DNA from 4 places in the Diaphorobacter nitroreducens genome. Region 3 is predicted to be linked to each of the others. Evidence: predicted binding sites of a transcription regulator. Region 3 holds the regulator's gene; each other region holds the start of a gene.
The links. Region 3 encodes LexA, which represses DNA repair genes until DNA is damaged. Its sites were predicted from a motif close to ACTGTATNNNNATACAGT; they were not measured.
Positions count from the first base shown of each region.

Region 1: BA022_RS02270 (PA0069 family radical SAM protein) is a predicted target of LexA. The motif match lies at 1,176-1,193, and genes of this name have one in related genera.
Region 2: imuA (translesion DNA synthesis-associated protein ImuA) is a predicted target of LexA. The motif match lies at 1,671-1,688, and genes of this name have one in related genera.
Region 4: recA (recombinase RecA) is a predicted target of LexA. The motif match lies at 1,863-1,880, and genes of this name have one in related genera.

Region 1 covers NZ_CP016278.1:492,591-495,794, forward strand. Annotated here, with positions in the region: gene BA022_RS02260 (acyltransferase family protein) at 1-459, shown strand, start outside; gene rnk (nucleoside diphosphate kinase regulator) at 515-922, opposite strand; gene BA022_RS02270 (PA0069 family radical SAM protein) at 1,200-2,357, shown strand; gene BA022_RS02275 (putative quinol monooxygenase) at 2,413-2,712, shown strand; gene fghA (S-formylglutathione hydrolase) at 2,903-3,204, opposite strand, start outside.
Region 2 covers NZ_CP016278.1:1,162,374-1,165,577, forward strand. Annotated here, with positions in the region: gene BA022_RS05430 (Y-family DNA polymerase) at 1-920, opposite strand, end outside; gene imuA (translesion DNA synthesis-associated protein ImuA) at 886-1,653, opposite strand; gene BA022_RS05440 (HD-GYP domain-containing protein) at 1,769-3,082, opposite strand.
Region 3 covers NZ_CP016278.1:1,388,652-1,391,855, reverse strand. Annotated here, with positions in the region: gene BA022_RS06470 (pyridoxamine 5'-phosphate oxidase family protein) at 200-700, opposite strand; gene BA022_RS06465 (hypothetical protein) at 822-1,223, opposite strand; gene lexA (transcriptional repressor LexA) at 1,385-2,059, opposite strand; gene BA022_RS06455 (asparaginase) at 2,142-3,113, shown strand; gene adk (adenylate kinase) at 3,201-3,204, opposite strand, start outside.
Region 4 covers NZ_CP016278.1:3,418,520-3,421,723, forward strand. Annotated here, with positions in the region: gene recX (recombination regulator RecX) at 131-586, opposite strand; gene recA (recombinase RecA) at 668-1,789, opposite strand; gene BA022_RS15970 (MarR family winged helix-turn-helix transcriptional regulator) at 1,944-2,438, shown strand; gene BA022_RS15975 (response regulator) at 2,488-3,162, shown strand.

The sequences.
Region 1 (3,204 bases), 900 kb from region 3:
TGGGCCGTGCAGTCGCCCCGCGCGCTGGGAGCCTGGAGCTGGGCGCTGCTGATCGCGGCGCTGGTGGTGGCTGCGTTGGCGCTGGAGTGGCGCCCCCGCATTGCGCTGGCCGGCGTGACTGCGCTGCTGCTGGTGGTGGCCATGCGCAGCCTGGCCATGCAGCGCTGGCAAGGCTGGGCACCGCTCAGCCGGCTGGGGCAGATCTCGTATTCGGTATTCCTCGTGCACTTTGCGGTGTGCGTGCTCGTCAACGCGGTGGAAAGCTACTTCTGGCCGCAGTCAGTAGCCGCCGCGATGGCGGGCATGGGCATCGCTTTCGTGCTGTCGATCGCCGCGGGCCACCTGCTGTACGAGCGTGTGGAGCGCCACGTTCCCACATGGCAATCTGCGCTGCGCTGGCAGGCCGGGCTCGTGGGAACCGGCCTGCTGACCACCGCGCTCATGGCAGGCCTGCGCTGACGAAAAAAAGGCAGCCAGTCATGGCTGCCTCGGGTCTTGGGTGGTGCGATCGCGCTCAGCGATGCAGTTCACCCGCGTTCTCGGGTTGGAAATCAATGGCGTCCACGCGCACAGTGACCTGGCCGGTGGGGCTGGGCATCTGGAATTCGTCGCCCACGCTCAGGCCCAGCAGTGCGATGCCGACGGGTGCGAACACCGACACCTTGTCGCCCGAGCCGTCCATCTCCTTCGGGTAGACCAGCGTCAGCGTGTTCGTCTTGCCGGTTTCCAGCAGCGTGAAGCGCACGGTGGAATTCATGGTCACCACATTGGGGGGCATGTCCTTGGGATCGAACACGTCGGCGCGGTCCAGCTCGGCCTCCAGTGCCTCGCGGCCAGGAAAGGGGGCGGTTTGTTTTTCCAGCAGGGCTTCGATGCGCTCCAGGTCCAGGGACGACAGGATGATGTGGGGCTTGCGCTGCATGGTGTGATTCCCTTGTAAACGATAGTGAAAGCGCGTCTGCCGGGCAGCCGCGCTCAAACGGACAAAAGCCCGGGCAACGGGGTTGTCCGGGCCAAGGCATGTTCTCAAAAAAAGCACCAATTGGGTGCGGATGGGGTGAATTGTGCGGCCGGGTGGCGCGTTTGCCAAGGGATCTCACACGCGCGCAGTGCGAATTGCGCTGCGCTTGCAGCCCCCCGGCAAATGGCGTAGGCCTTTGGATATTGCCAGAATAACTGTTTATTTATACAGTCATTCAATGCATTCCGAAGACGATCCCCCGCCCTCACTGGCTCCTGTCGTATGGGCGCCCGTGCAGCCACTCAAGGGGCGGGGTACGGCCACGCGTATGGCCCACCGTTTCATGCGCGATGTGCGCGAGGCGTTTGACGACGGCTGGGGCGGGCCGGCGGAGGGTGTGACGGGCGACGAAAGTGCCGCGCCCGCCGCGCCGCTGACCCAGGTGATCTGGGAAGACGCGCGCAGCGCGCTGTGCGGCAATGATTCGCCCGACATCTTCTTCGAGCAGTCGGTGAACCCTTACCGTGGCTGCGAGCATGGCTGTGTGTACTGCTACGCACGGCCCACGCACAGCTACCTCAACCTGTCGCCGGGGCTGGACTTCGAGACCCGCATCATCGCCAAGCGCAATATCGCCGCGGTGCTGCGGGGCGAGTTGGCGCGCGCCAGCCATCGGCCTTCGGTGGTCAACATCGGCTCCGCCACCGACTGCTACCAGCCGGTGGAGCGTGAGCTGCGCCTCACGCGTGCGTTGATCGAGGTGATGCGCGATGCACGACACCCGTTCTCGCTGATCACCAAGAGCAGCGGCGTGGAACGTGACCTGGACCTGCTGGCTCCGCTGGCGCACAGCCGGCTGGCGGCGGCCTACGTGACCATCACCACGCTGGATGCGCGCCTGGCCCGCGTGCTGGAGCCGCGCGCGGCCGCGCCGCACCGGCGGCTGCGCACCATCCGCGCGCTGGCTGAAGCCGGCGTGCCCGTCGGCGTGAGCGTGGCGCCGCAGATTCCTTTCATCACGGAGGACATGGAGCAGGTGCTGGCCGCCGCGCGCGACGCGGGCGCCACCTCGGCCTTCTATACGGTGATCCGCCTGCCGTGGGAACTCAATGCCCTGATGCGCGAGTGGCTGCAACTGCACTACCCGCAGCGTGCCGAACGCGTCCTGGCGCGCATTCAGGATCTGCACGGCATCGACGCAACCGCGCGTATCGCGGGCAAGAGCTACGACAGCAGCCACGCCACGCGCATGAAGGGCTCGGGCCTGTGGGCCGACCTGCTGCGACAGCGCTTCGAGAAGACCTGTGCGCGCCTGGGCCTGAACCGCCAGCGCAGGGAACTGGACCTGTCGCAGTACCGCCCGGCGCTGGCGCGCGGGCAGGGCGTGCTGTTCTGAGCGCGGTGCGCGCCGCGGCTAGCATGGGCGCTTTGCTGTAGGGAGGGAGTGCTGAATGCTGTTGATCGTAGGAACCATCCGCCTGCCGGCGGACGGGCTGGCCGCCGCGCTGCCGGCCATGCGGGCGATGGTGCAGGCCTCACGGGCCGAACCGGGGTGCATCGAATATGCGTATGCGCAGGATGTGCTGGACGCAGGGCTGATCCACGTGCATGAGCTGTGGCGCAGCCAGGACGACCTGGACCGGCACTTCGCCAGTGCCCACATTGCGCAGTGGCGCGCTCTGTGGCCGGCGCTGGGCATCGGCGGGCGTGAACTGCGCGCCTACGCGGTGGGTGCGCCCTGCCCGGTGTGAGCGGTTTGGCGGGCGTCGGGTGTCAGACGGTGCATGACCTCGGGCGGCCCGGGCAGCCGCGAAAGGGCGGCAGAAACGCGGCCAGTCGCGGCGCAAGGCGAACCCCTCGTGCGGGCTGTAGCGGGCATCCGCAACGGCGCGCGGACAGGTTGTGCGGAACGAGTGAGCCGGGCAGTTCGTTCACACTGCCTTAGGCGCCCAACTGTTGCGCGTGGTGGCGCAGGTGGTCGTCGATGAAGCTCTGGATGAAGTAGTAGCCGTGGTCATAGCCTGCGTGGTGGCGCAGCGTGAGCGGCTGGCCGATGGCGCTGCAGGCCGCCTCGAACAGGTGCGGGTGCAATTGATCGGCCAGGAATTTGTCGTCCAGCCCCTGGTCGATGAGGATGCCGCCGGGGTAGGGTGCGAGGGGCTGGTTCTCCATGAGCACGGTGGCGTCGTGCTGTCCCCAGGAGGAGCGGTCAGGGCCCAGGTAGCCGGTGAACGCCTTCTCGC
Region 2 (3,204 bases), 230 kb from region 3:
CCCGCCCCTGCGTCGCCTGGCTGGGGCGGCAGCAGGTCCGCGCTGGCCTGTGGCATGGGCGCGGTTTGCAGGCTGCGCAGCGCCAGCCGGCTCACGGGCGCGGCCAGGCGCTGGTGCGCCAGGCGCTCGGCCAGCAAGCGGCGCAGGTGCGCCATGCCCTGCAGCGGTTCGGCCGTGCGCAGCGTGAGGCTCTGCCAGGGGGGCAGGTCCACGCCGTCGATGCGGCGCAGGTCATGGCGCCAGGCCAGCTCCAGCGCCTGCACGCCCTGGTGGCGCGCGCGCAGCCAGCCCTGCAGTGCATCCAGCAGGCGCTGGCCGGCCCACAGCAGCGCGGGGGCCGATTCGGCCAGCGCGGGCAGTTCCAGCTCCAGCGCGAACTGCTCGGGCAGCGTGATCCAGTCCAGGCCATGCGGTGCGTCGCCCCAGGCACGGTCCAGCGCCGCCAGGGGTTCGGCGCCGAAGCGCCGCGCCACCCCGGCGCGCGGCAGCGCACGCACGGCGCCCCAGGTGCGGCAGCCCAGCTGCTGCAGCGCCTGGGCATGCGGGCGCAGCGCCGAGAGGGTGGCAACCGGCAGATCGTGCGGCAGCCGCCGCGGCACGGGCCGGCCCTGGCGCTGCAGGCGCAGCAGGGCCAGGGCCTGCAGCGCCGTGGGCGCACTGGCCCAGAGAGGTCCGCCCTCCAGGGTTTCGGGCCCGGGGGGCGCTTGGTCACGCAGCAGGCTTTGCAGAGCGGCGCGCCCGCCCCACAGGCGTTCGGTACCGCTCACCTCCAGCAGCAGCGCTTCGTCCACAAGGGCCACGCGCGGCGTGAAGCGCAGCGCCCACCAGCCCTGCGCGGCAGGCGGCAGGCCCATAACGGGCCCGGTGGCGGGCCCGGTCGTGGCCTCAATGGGTGGCAAGTGCCAGGCAAGCCAATGCATCCTCCACCTCCTGCGGTGTGCGGCCCCCCATGCCCCAGGCGGCCGCCTGCACCTGGCGGCGCCATTGAGCCTGTGCCTGCAGCGCCGCGGCCAGTACCGGCGTGCGTGCGGGCAGTGCCACGGGCTGCGCCAGCGGCGGGCCGCGCCGCTTGACGACATGGACGTGCAGCTCCTCGCCCTGCGGTTGCAGCCACAGGCGCAGCGGCGCGGGCGATGCCTGCGCGCGCGAGCGCTCGGGACGCATCACCCACAGCAGCTGGCGGTGCTGCGCGGCCGCCAGCTGCAGCCGCCGCAGCACGGCGGCAGGCACCTGTGGCAGCCAGGCCAGCACGGCGCGCACGTCGCGGCAACGCAGCGCCTGCTCGCAGGCCCATGCCGCGGCCATGTCCGCACGCGGGCTGGGCGGGTGAATGCAGCACAGCCGGTCGGCGGCAAGCCCCAGGGGTTGCAGCGCCGGCAGGAAGGGCTCCAGCGGCGGCGTGACCAGTACCGCGTGTCCTGGGCCTTGCGCCAGGTGCGCGGCCAGGGCCGGCATCACCAGGGCCCACTCGGGATGGGCCTGGGGAGGCAGCAGCAACTCGCTCATGCACCCCAGCGGCCACCCCCCACCGGGCAGTTGCGCATCCAGCGGCGCATGGCCCGTGGCCACCGCCGGCTGCGGCGCTTGCGCCCAGGCATCGCCCTGCCAGACGCCGGGCAGTGCGTTCAGGGAAGAGGAAAGAAAAGCCGCCATGCGAACCGCCGATGAATACTGTTCAAATATACAGTAATCATCGGCGGTTGGCGGCTCCAACCCGGCCGGCATCAGGGCCTAGCGTCTGATCCGGCGGTGCGTCAGGGAGCGAATTTCAGCGCTGCGCCAAGCGCACTGCACAGGCATCGCGCCACTGCACGACCGCACGGTCGCCCGCCTCCGTGCTGTGCTCCAGCGTGAGCCAGCGGCTGTGGGTGGCGTCCACGATGCCCTGCAGCTGCCACAGGGCTTCCCGCCCCAGCAGGGCCAGTTCGGCCAGGCCTTGTTCATCGCCCTGCAGGTACTGCAGGGCCTCGGCCTGCTGCTGGGGATGGGAGCCGGCCTCGAACAGGGTTTTTTGCAGCGCGGAAAGCCGCTGCTCCACGAAAGCGCAGGCCTCGGATTCCGCCGCCTCTGGCGACAGCCCGGCGCGGCGGGTGTCCCAGTCGCCGAAGGCCGTGGACAGCTGTTCAATGAGCCGCTCCACATCTGCCGGCGTGACCTGCACATCGGTCTGCACGGCGCGTATCTGCAGCACGGGCAGCAGACAGGCGATGAGCGCTGCGGGGAACTTGCGGTGGTTCAGGCGCAGCGTGAGCGACAGGCGCTGGGCCGCGGCCTCGTTGGCGTATTTCTCGAAGAAGGCGGCCACCACCTCGGCCACCATCAGGATCTGCCCCATGAGCGAGATCTGGTCCCCCTGCAGGCCGCGCGGATAACCGCTGCCATCCATGCATTCATGGTGTTCCAGCACGGCCTGCTCCACCACGCGCGGGAACATGTTCTGCCCCCGGATGATCAACATGGCCGTGATGGGGTGCGCCATGAGCTGCTGGCGCCCGACGGCCGTCATCTTGTTGGCCGGGTCGTGCCAGACGGGGTCCATGTGCAGCACGCCGATGTCGTGCAGCAGCGCCGCCGTCGCCAGAGGCACGCATTCGCGGTCGCTCCAGCCGCTCTTGATGCCCAGGTACACGGCCGCCAGCATCATGCGCACGCTGTGCTCGAACAGCGCCGGATGCTGCTCGCGCATGACGGTGAGCTTGAAGGCCAGCGACGGCGGCAGCAGCAAGGCGCGCACGGGTGCAAGCAGCTTCTCGGCGGTCATGCCCTCCAGCGTGTGCACCAGCAGATAGGCCAGCGTGTCGTGCTCGCACTGCGACGCGGCCAGCTGCACGATGGACTGCACGCTGACCATGTCGTCCATGGCCAGATGCTCGTCGATGCTGCCGCGCAGCTTGTGCTTGACCAAGCGGTCGTAGAGCCGGCTGTCCACGCGCGCGCCCTTGTCCACCAGCTTGATGCCCCGATCGGTGTAGAGCGCTTCCTGCGTGACCACGGTGCGGCGATCGGCCATGTCGGTGATGGCACGCAGGTAATGGCTGTCTCCGTCGGCAAAAGCCGCGGGGCTGAGGTCGGGTGCGTTCATGCGCAGACGAAATGTTAAAAAATGTCACGCGCACTATACGGCGCTTTGCCTTGCGCAAAAAGACAAAAAAGCCGGGTGATCCCACCCGGCCCGTAGTTTTGGCCCCGCGCCCCCGCCGTGCA
Region 3 (3,204 bases):
ATGTGCCGCCACCGGCTGCCGTGGGCGGGGCCGTTCATGCTTTGGCGCGCACCGCGAGCGTCCGCCAACCCGTCACCCAGCCGGCCCTGGCCGCGACCTGTGTGTGGCCTTCCCGGGCACCGGGCTAGCGGCCGCCAGCGCTCGCCTGGGCGGAACGGCCCTTGCCATCCAACTGCTGGCGGCGCCGATCGCCCCAGCGTCAAGACGTGAGCAGCGCCTTCAGCTCCTCGGCAGATAAATCCCGCGCCGCGCCAAACCCTGCCACGTGGCGGCCCACCGAAGGGATGATTTGCACGAACTGGAAGTCGCCCAGCGCCGTCATGGGCGCTGCGTCAGGGAAGCGCCGCAGGTAGGCGGCGCGCGCGCTGGCGGCTGCCTCGGGCGCAAGCAGTACGGCTTGTCCTTGGATGGCAACGCGCTCCAGCGCATGCACGGGCTGGGCCGCGTCCTCGGGCGCCGTGATCAGGAGAGAAACCGCGGGCGATTGCCGCAGGTTGCGGGTATGGGCGGCGAGGGCGCTGACATGCAATACCAGCACCTGGGCCGTGGAGTCGATGGCATACGGAACGAACGACACCGCCGGCGTTGTGAATGGCACCGATTCCGCGCCGGGCAGGGTTCGCAGCGTTGCCAGCGCGGCCGTGCGCCGGCCCCACAGCAGTTGCCGCAGCAAGCGGTCCAGGCGGGACTCGTGGGTCATGGCGTGCTTGGGGGCGGGCAGTTGCAAGTGCCGTGCATTGTAGAAACGGACCTGCGATGAACGCGCTGCGGCCGTGACGCCTTCGAAAAGTGTCAGAAGTGGTCGCAGCAGTGCCCCGCGGTCAGCGCAGGGCCAGGCGCTCCAGTTCCGCGCACACATCGGCCATGCGGCCGGAAATCACGAGCTTGCAGGCGTCGTCGGTGTCATGGCGCAGGATCACGCGCAGGGGGAGCGAACGGGTGGAGATCGCAGGCCGCAGACCTGTGTGCTGCGTGGCCGCATCCGCGGCAGGCATGGCAAAGGCGCGGTGGCGGGCCGGAATTTCTTGCGCCATGCCTGCCACGGCGGGGCTATCGGGAGGGCCGGCGTTGGGCGTCGCTCCATGGAGTGCATCGGTGCGTCCGTGCGTGGTGCAGGCAGAGGGTGCCGCGCCGCGCGACATATGGCGTGCGGCCAGTCCCCATCGGCGCAGGCGGCGCAAGGGGCGGGAAAGGGTGGCAAAGGCAAAGAGGGCAAATCCCATGTGAAGACTCCGGCATGCCAGGGCATGAAGGTGGAACACAGGCAGGATTGCCAAGGACGTCAAGCGCGCATCCGCAGGGTTGGCATGCCGCAGCTACGGGGCATGCCCGGGCTACCGCCTGCCAGACGCCCGCCACCTGCGGTGGCGCTGCATTCAACGGACTACATGAGCATGGTGTTGCGTATCAGGCCCACGGCCAGCCCTTCGATCTCGAAAGGTTCGCCCGGCTCGACGCGGATCACCGGGTAGTCGGGGTTCTCGGGCAGCAGTTCGATGGCGCTGCCTGTGCGGCGCAGGCGCTTGACCGTGACGTCATCGCCCAGGCGCGCCACGATGATTTGCCCGTTGCGCGCCTCGCGCGTTGCCTGTACGGCGAGCAGGTCGCCGTCCATGATGCCCGCGTCGCGCATGGACATGCCGCGCACCTTGAGCAGGTAGTCGGGCTTGTGCGCAAACAGGCTGCCTTCCACCGTATAGGTCTGGTCCACATGCTCCTGGGCGAGAATGGGCGAGCCAGCCGCCACGCGGCCCACCAGCGGCAGCGTGAGCTGCGACAGGCCGGGTATCGGCAGGTTGAACTGGGCGCCGCGCGCCGCATTGATGTTGCGCACGGTTTCGCCGCGCAGGCGGATGCCGCGCGAGGTGCCGCTGACCAGTTCGATCACGCCCTTGCGGGCCAGCGCCTGCAGGTGCTCCTCGGCCGCGTTGGCGGACTTGAAACCCAGCTCTGCCGCGATCTCGGCGCGGGTGGGCGGGGCGCCGGTGCGCGCGATGGCGGTCTGGATCAGGTCCAGGATCTGCTGTTGGCGGGCGGTGAGCTTGGGACTGTCGAGCATGGTGCGATCCAATGCGGTCGGTGGTTGAGTGGGTTACTGTTTTTTAATCCAGTATCTGTATTTTTGAACAGTTTTTGGAGGGATGCAAGTGGCAGCTGCAAGAAAAATCGTCGTTGTGGGCACCGGCGGCACGATTGCGGGCTCTTCCGCGGTGCAAGGCGCGAACGTGGGCTACACGGCCGGGCAGATCGGCGTGGAGCAATTGCTGGCCGCGGTGCCCGGGCTGGTGCAGGCCGCGGGCGGCGCGCTGGTGGCTGAACAGGTGGTGCAGCTGGACAGCAAGGACATGGGCTTTGACGTGTGGGCGCGCCTGGCCGGTCGCTGCGCCGCACACCTGGCCGACCCGGCCGTGGCCGGCGTCGTCATCACCCACGGCACGGATACGCTCGAGGAAACCGCCTGGCTGCTGCACAACCTGCTCGATACCACCGCCAAGCCGGTGGTACTGACCTGTGCCATGCGTCCGGCCACGGCGCTCGCGCCGGACGGGCCGCAGAACCTGCTGGATGCCGTCACGCTGGCGGCCGATCCCTCAGCGCGGGGGGTTCTGATGGCGGCCGCTGGCGTGGTGCACGGGGCACGCGAGGTGAGCAAGGTGCACCCGCTGCGGCTGGACGCGTTCGACTCCGGCGATGCCGGGCCTCTGGGCTGGATGGAAGCGGGGCGCGTGCGCTGGGCCCGCGGCCTTGCGCCGCAGGTGGAACAGCCCGCGCATGGCGCGCTGGTGCCGATCCTGCCAGATGCAGCCTGGCCACGCGTGGAGATCGTCCTCAGCCACGCCGGCGCGGATGGCGCGTTGGTGGACTGGCTGGTGGAGAAGGGCGTGCGCGGCATCGTGGTGGCCGCCACCGGCAATGGCACGCTGCACCATGCGCTGGAGGCCGCGCTCGCGCGTGCCGTGGCGGCCGGGGTGCAGGTGCGCGTGGCTTCGCGCTGCCCGCAGGGGCGGATGATGGACCTGACGGGTACGTCCTGGCGCGATGCGGATGGGCTGAGCCCTGTGAAGGCACGGGTCAGCCTGCTGCTGGAGTTGATGCAGTCCGCTAATTCATAAGCACCGTCATGGGCCGAGGCGCTTGCCTGGGCACACAGCACAACGCCCCGCGTTGCGGGGCGTTGGCGGGCGCCGGCGGCGGGTTCGTCAG
Region 4 (3,204 bases), 2.0 Mb from region 3:
GCGTATTGCGCGGCCTGGCATTGCACGACGGCGCGGCGTTGCGGGGTGCGACCGGTGGCGGACTGCGCGTCGACAGCTGCTATGGATGAAATAGCTTTTGACGCTGGACAGCAGCGCGCCAAGCCCCGTTCTATTCCCATTCATCACCACCCCGCACCACGCGGCGCACCACGTCGGCGGCGAAGCCACGCGTGGCCAGAAAGCGCATCTGGCGCGCACGCTCCTGCGGCGTGTCGGCGGGCTGGTCGCCAAAGCGCTGGCCCCACACGGCCCGGGCGCGCTGCAGTTCGGTGCCCGCCAGCTGGGCGGCGGTGCTGCGCACCAAATCCTCGTCCAGCCCCTTGCGCCGCAGCTCCTGCAGCACGCGCTGGGTGCCGAAGCGCTCCGCGCGGCGGTGCACCACGGACTCGGCCACGCGCTCTGCATTGATGAAGTCGCGCGCCTGCAGCTCGTCCAGCAGCGCCGGCAGATCTTCGCCCTCCTGCACGTGGCGCGCCAGCTTGGCCTGCAGTTCGCTGCGCGAATGCTCGCGCTGGGCAAGCAGGCGCAGCGCACGGCCCTTGAGGGAGAGGGCGGTGAATCCCATGAATGCTATTGAAAAAAGAGCTTCCAGCGCTTGATGGTCAAGCGCTGGAGGCAGATTTCGTTCAAGAACTCCGGTGCGTGGTTACGCTTCGATCTCGCCCGTCTTGTCGGCCTTCTTGCCGCGCGCAGGCTTGTCTTCGGGCAGATCGGCCGCCGGGCTGGCGTGGCCCGTGGGCAGCAGCGCGATGCCCAGACTTTCGCGCACCTTGTTCTCGATCTCCACGGCCAGGCCGGGGTTCTCGCGCAGGAACTCGCGGGCGTTGTCGCGGCCCTGGCCGATTTTCTCGCCGTTGTAGGCATACCAGGCGCCACTCTTTTCCAGGATGCGCGCGTTCACGCCCATGTCGATGATCTCGCCCTCGCGCGAGATGCCCTCGCCGAACAGGATGTCGAACTCGGCCGTCTTGAACGGGGGCGAGACCTTGTTCTTCACCACCTTCACCTTGGTCTCGTTGCCGATCGCCTCGTCGCCCTTCTTGATGGTGCCGGTGCGGCGGATGTCCAGGCGTACCGAGGCGTAGAACTTCAGCGCGTTGCCGCCGGTGGTGGTCTCGGGGCTGCCGAACATCACGCCGATCTTCATGCGGATCTGGTTGATGAAGATGACCATGCAGTTGGTCTTCTTGATGGTGGCGGTGAGCTTGCGCAGTGCCTGGCTCATCAGGCGTGCCTGCAGGCCGGGCAGGGCGTCGCCCATCTCGCCCTCGATTTCGGCCTTGGGCGTGAGCGCGGCGACCGAGTCCACCACGATCAGGTCCACGGCGCCCGAGCGCACCAGGCTGTCCACGATCTCCAGCGCCTGCTCGCCCGTGTCCGGCTGGCTGATTAGCAGGTCGGTGAGCTGAACGCCGAGCTTGCTGGCGTACTGCACATCCAGCGCATGCTCGGCATCCACGAAAGCGCACTGGCCGCCTTGCTTCTGCATCTCGGCGATGACCTGCAGCGTGAGCGTGGTCTTGCCCGAGCTTTCCGGACCGTAGATCTCGATCACGCGGCCGCGCGGCAGGCCGCCCACGCCCAGGGCGATGTCCAGACCCAGCGAGCCGGTGGAGACCACCTGGATGTCCTCAATGGCCTCGCCCTCGCCCAGGCGCATGATGGTGCCCTTGCCAAACTGCTTTTCGATCTGCGCGAGGGCGGCTTGCAGGGCCTTGGCCTTTTCGCTGTTGACGGCGGTTGCGTTGCCTTTGACGGTGGCGTCCATGAAATGCTCCTTCGGGTCGGGTCGAGGTCACGGTGAAATCGTGTGCCTGCCTGGAAACTGTTTCCAATGACAGGCTGGATGCTTGAACAGTAGTTTATGGGCGGTTGATGCGTTATCCAATCAATTTTTGGTCAGTTTGGCTGACAATATGCGGATGACCGCTCCCCCCAGCCTCGACGACCGCTGGCGCCAGACCCACCTGGGCCGCCTGCTGGGCCATGCCATGCGGCGCTTCGATGCGCGCGTGCTGCAGCTCATGGCGCGCGACGTGCAGGTGCCGCTGGCGCTGTCCAACCTCGCGGCGCGCGACCAGGTGAGCGCCGCGCACATCCACATCACGCGGCATCTGTCGCTGCAGGGGGACCGCCTCACCGACCTGGCCGAGCGCGCGGGCATGGCCAAGCAGTCCATGGCCGCGCTGGTGGAGCAGTGCGCGGCCTGGGGCCTGGTCACGCGCGAGCCCGATCCGCGCGATGCGCGTGCGCGCCTGGTGCGTTTCACGCCCACGGGACTGGCGTGGCTGCAGGCGTTTCGCGCGGCGGTGGCGCAGGCCGAGGGCGAGTTCCGCGCCGAGGTGGGGCAGGACGTGGCCACGGTGGTTGCGCTGGGTCTGGAGGCCTATGCCGGCGGCGAGGGCACGGCGGCCTAAAATTCAGGCAGAGCGCAGGCCGGCGCACGACAACCAGGAGAGACACCCCATGCGCATCCTCATCGCCGAAGACGACCAGGTGCTTGCCGACGGGCTGCTGCGCACGCTGCGCGGCTCGGGCGCCGTGGTGGACCATGTGGCCAGCGGCACCGAGGTCGATACCGCGCTCCTGACCAACAACGAGTTCGACCTGCTGATCCTCGACCTGGGTCTGCCCAAGATGCACGGCCTGGAGGTGCTCAAGCGCCTGCGCGGGCGCGGCTCGGCGCTGCCGGTGCTGATCCTCACGGCGGCCGACAGCGTGGACGAGCGCGTGAAGGGCCTGGACCTGGGCGCCGACGACTACATGGCCAAGCCGTTCGCGCTGTCGGAGCTGGAGGCGCGCGTGCGTGCGCTCACGCGCCGCGGCATGGGCGGCACCAGCAGCGCCATCCGCCACGGGCCCCTGGTGTACGACCAGGCGGGCCGCGTGGCCACCATCGACGGCAAGATGGTGGAGCTGTCCGCGCGCGAGCTGGGCCTGCTGGAGGTGCTGCTGCAGCGCGCCGGCCGCCTGGTGAGCAAGGAGCAGCTGGTGGAGCGCCTGTGCGAGTGGGGCGAGGAGGTGAGCAACAACGCCATCGAGGTCTACATCCACCGCCTGCGCAAGAAGATCGAGCGCGGGCCGATCCGCATCGCCACCGTGCGCGGCCTGGGCTACTGCCTGGAAAAGATCCCCGGCTGACAGCACCCGTGGATGCTCTGTTATTGATAGCTGCTTGCGCTT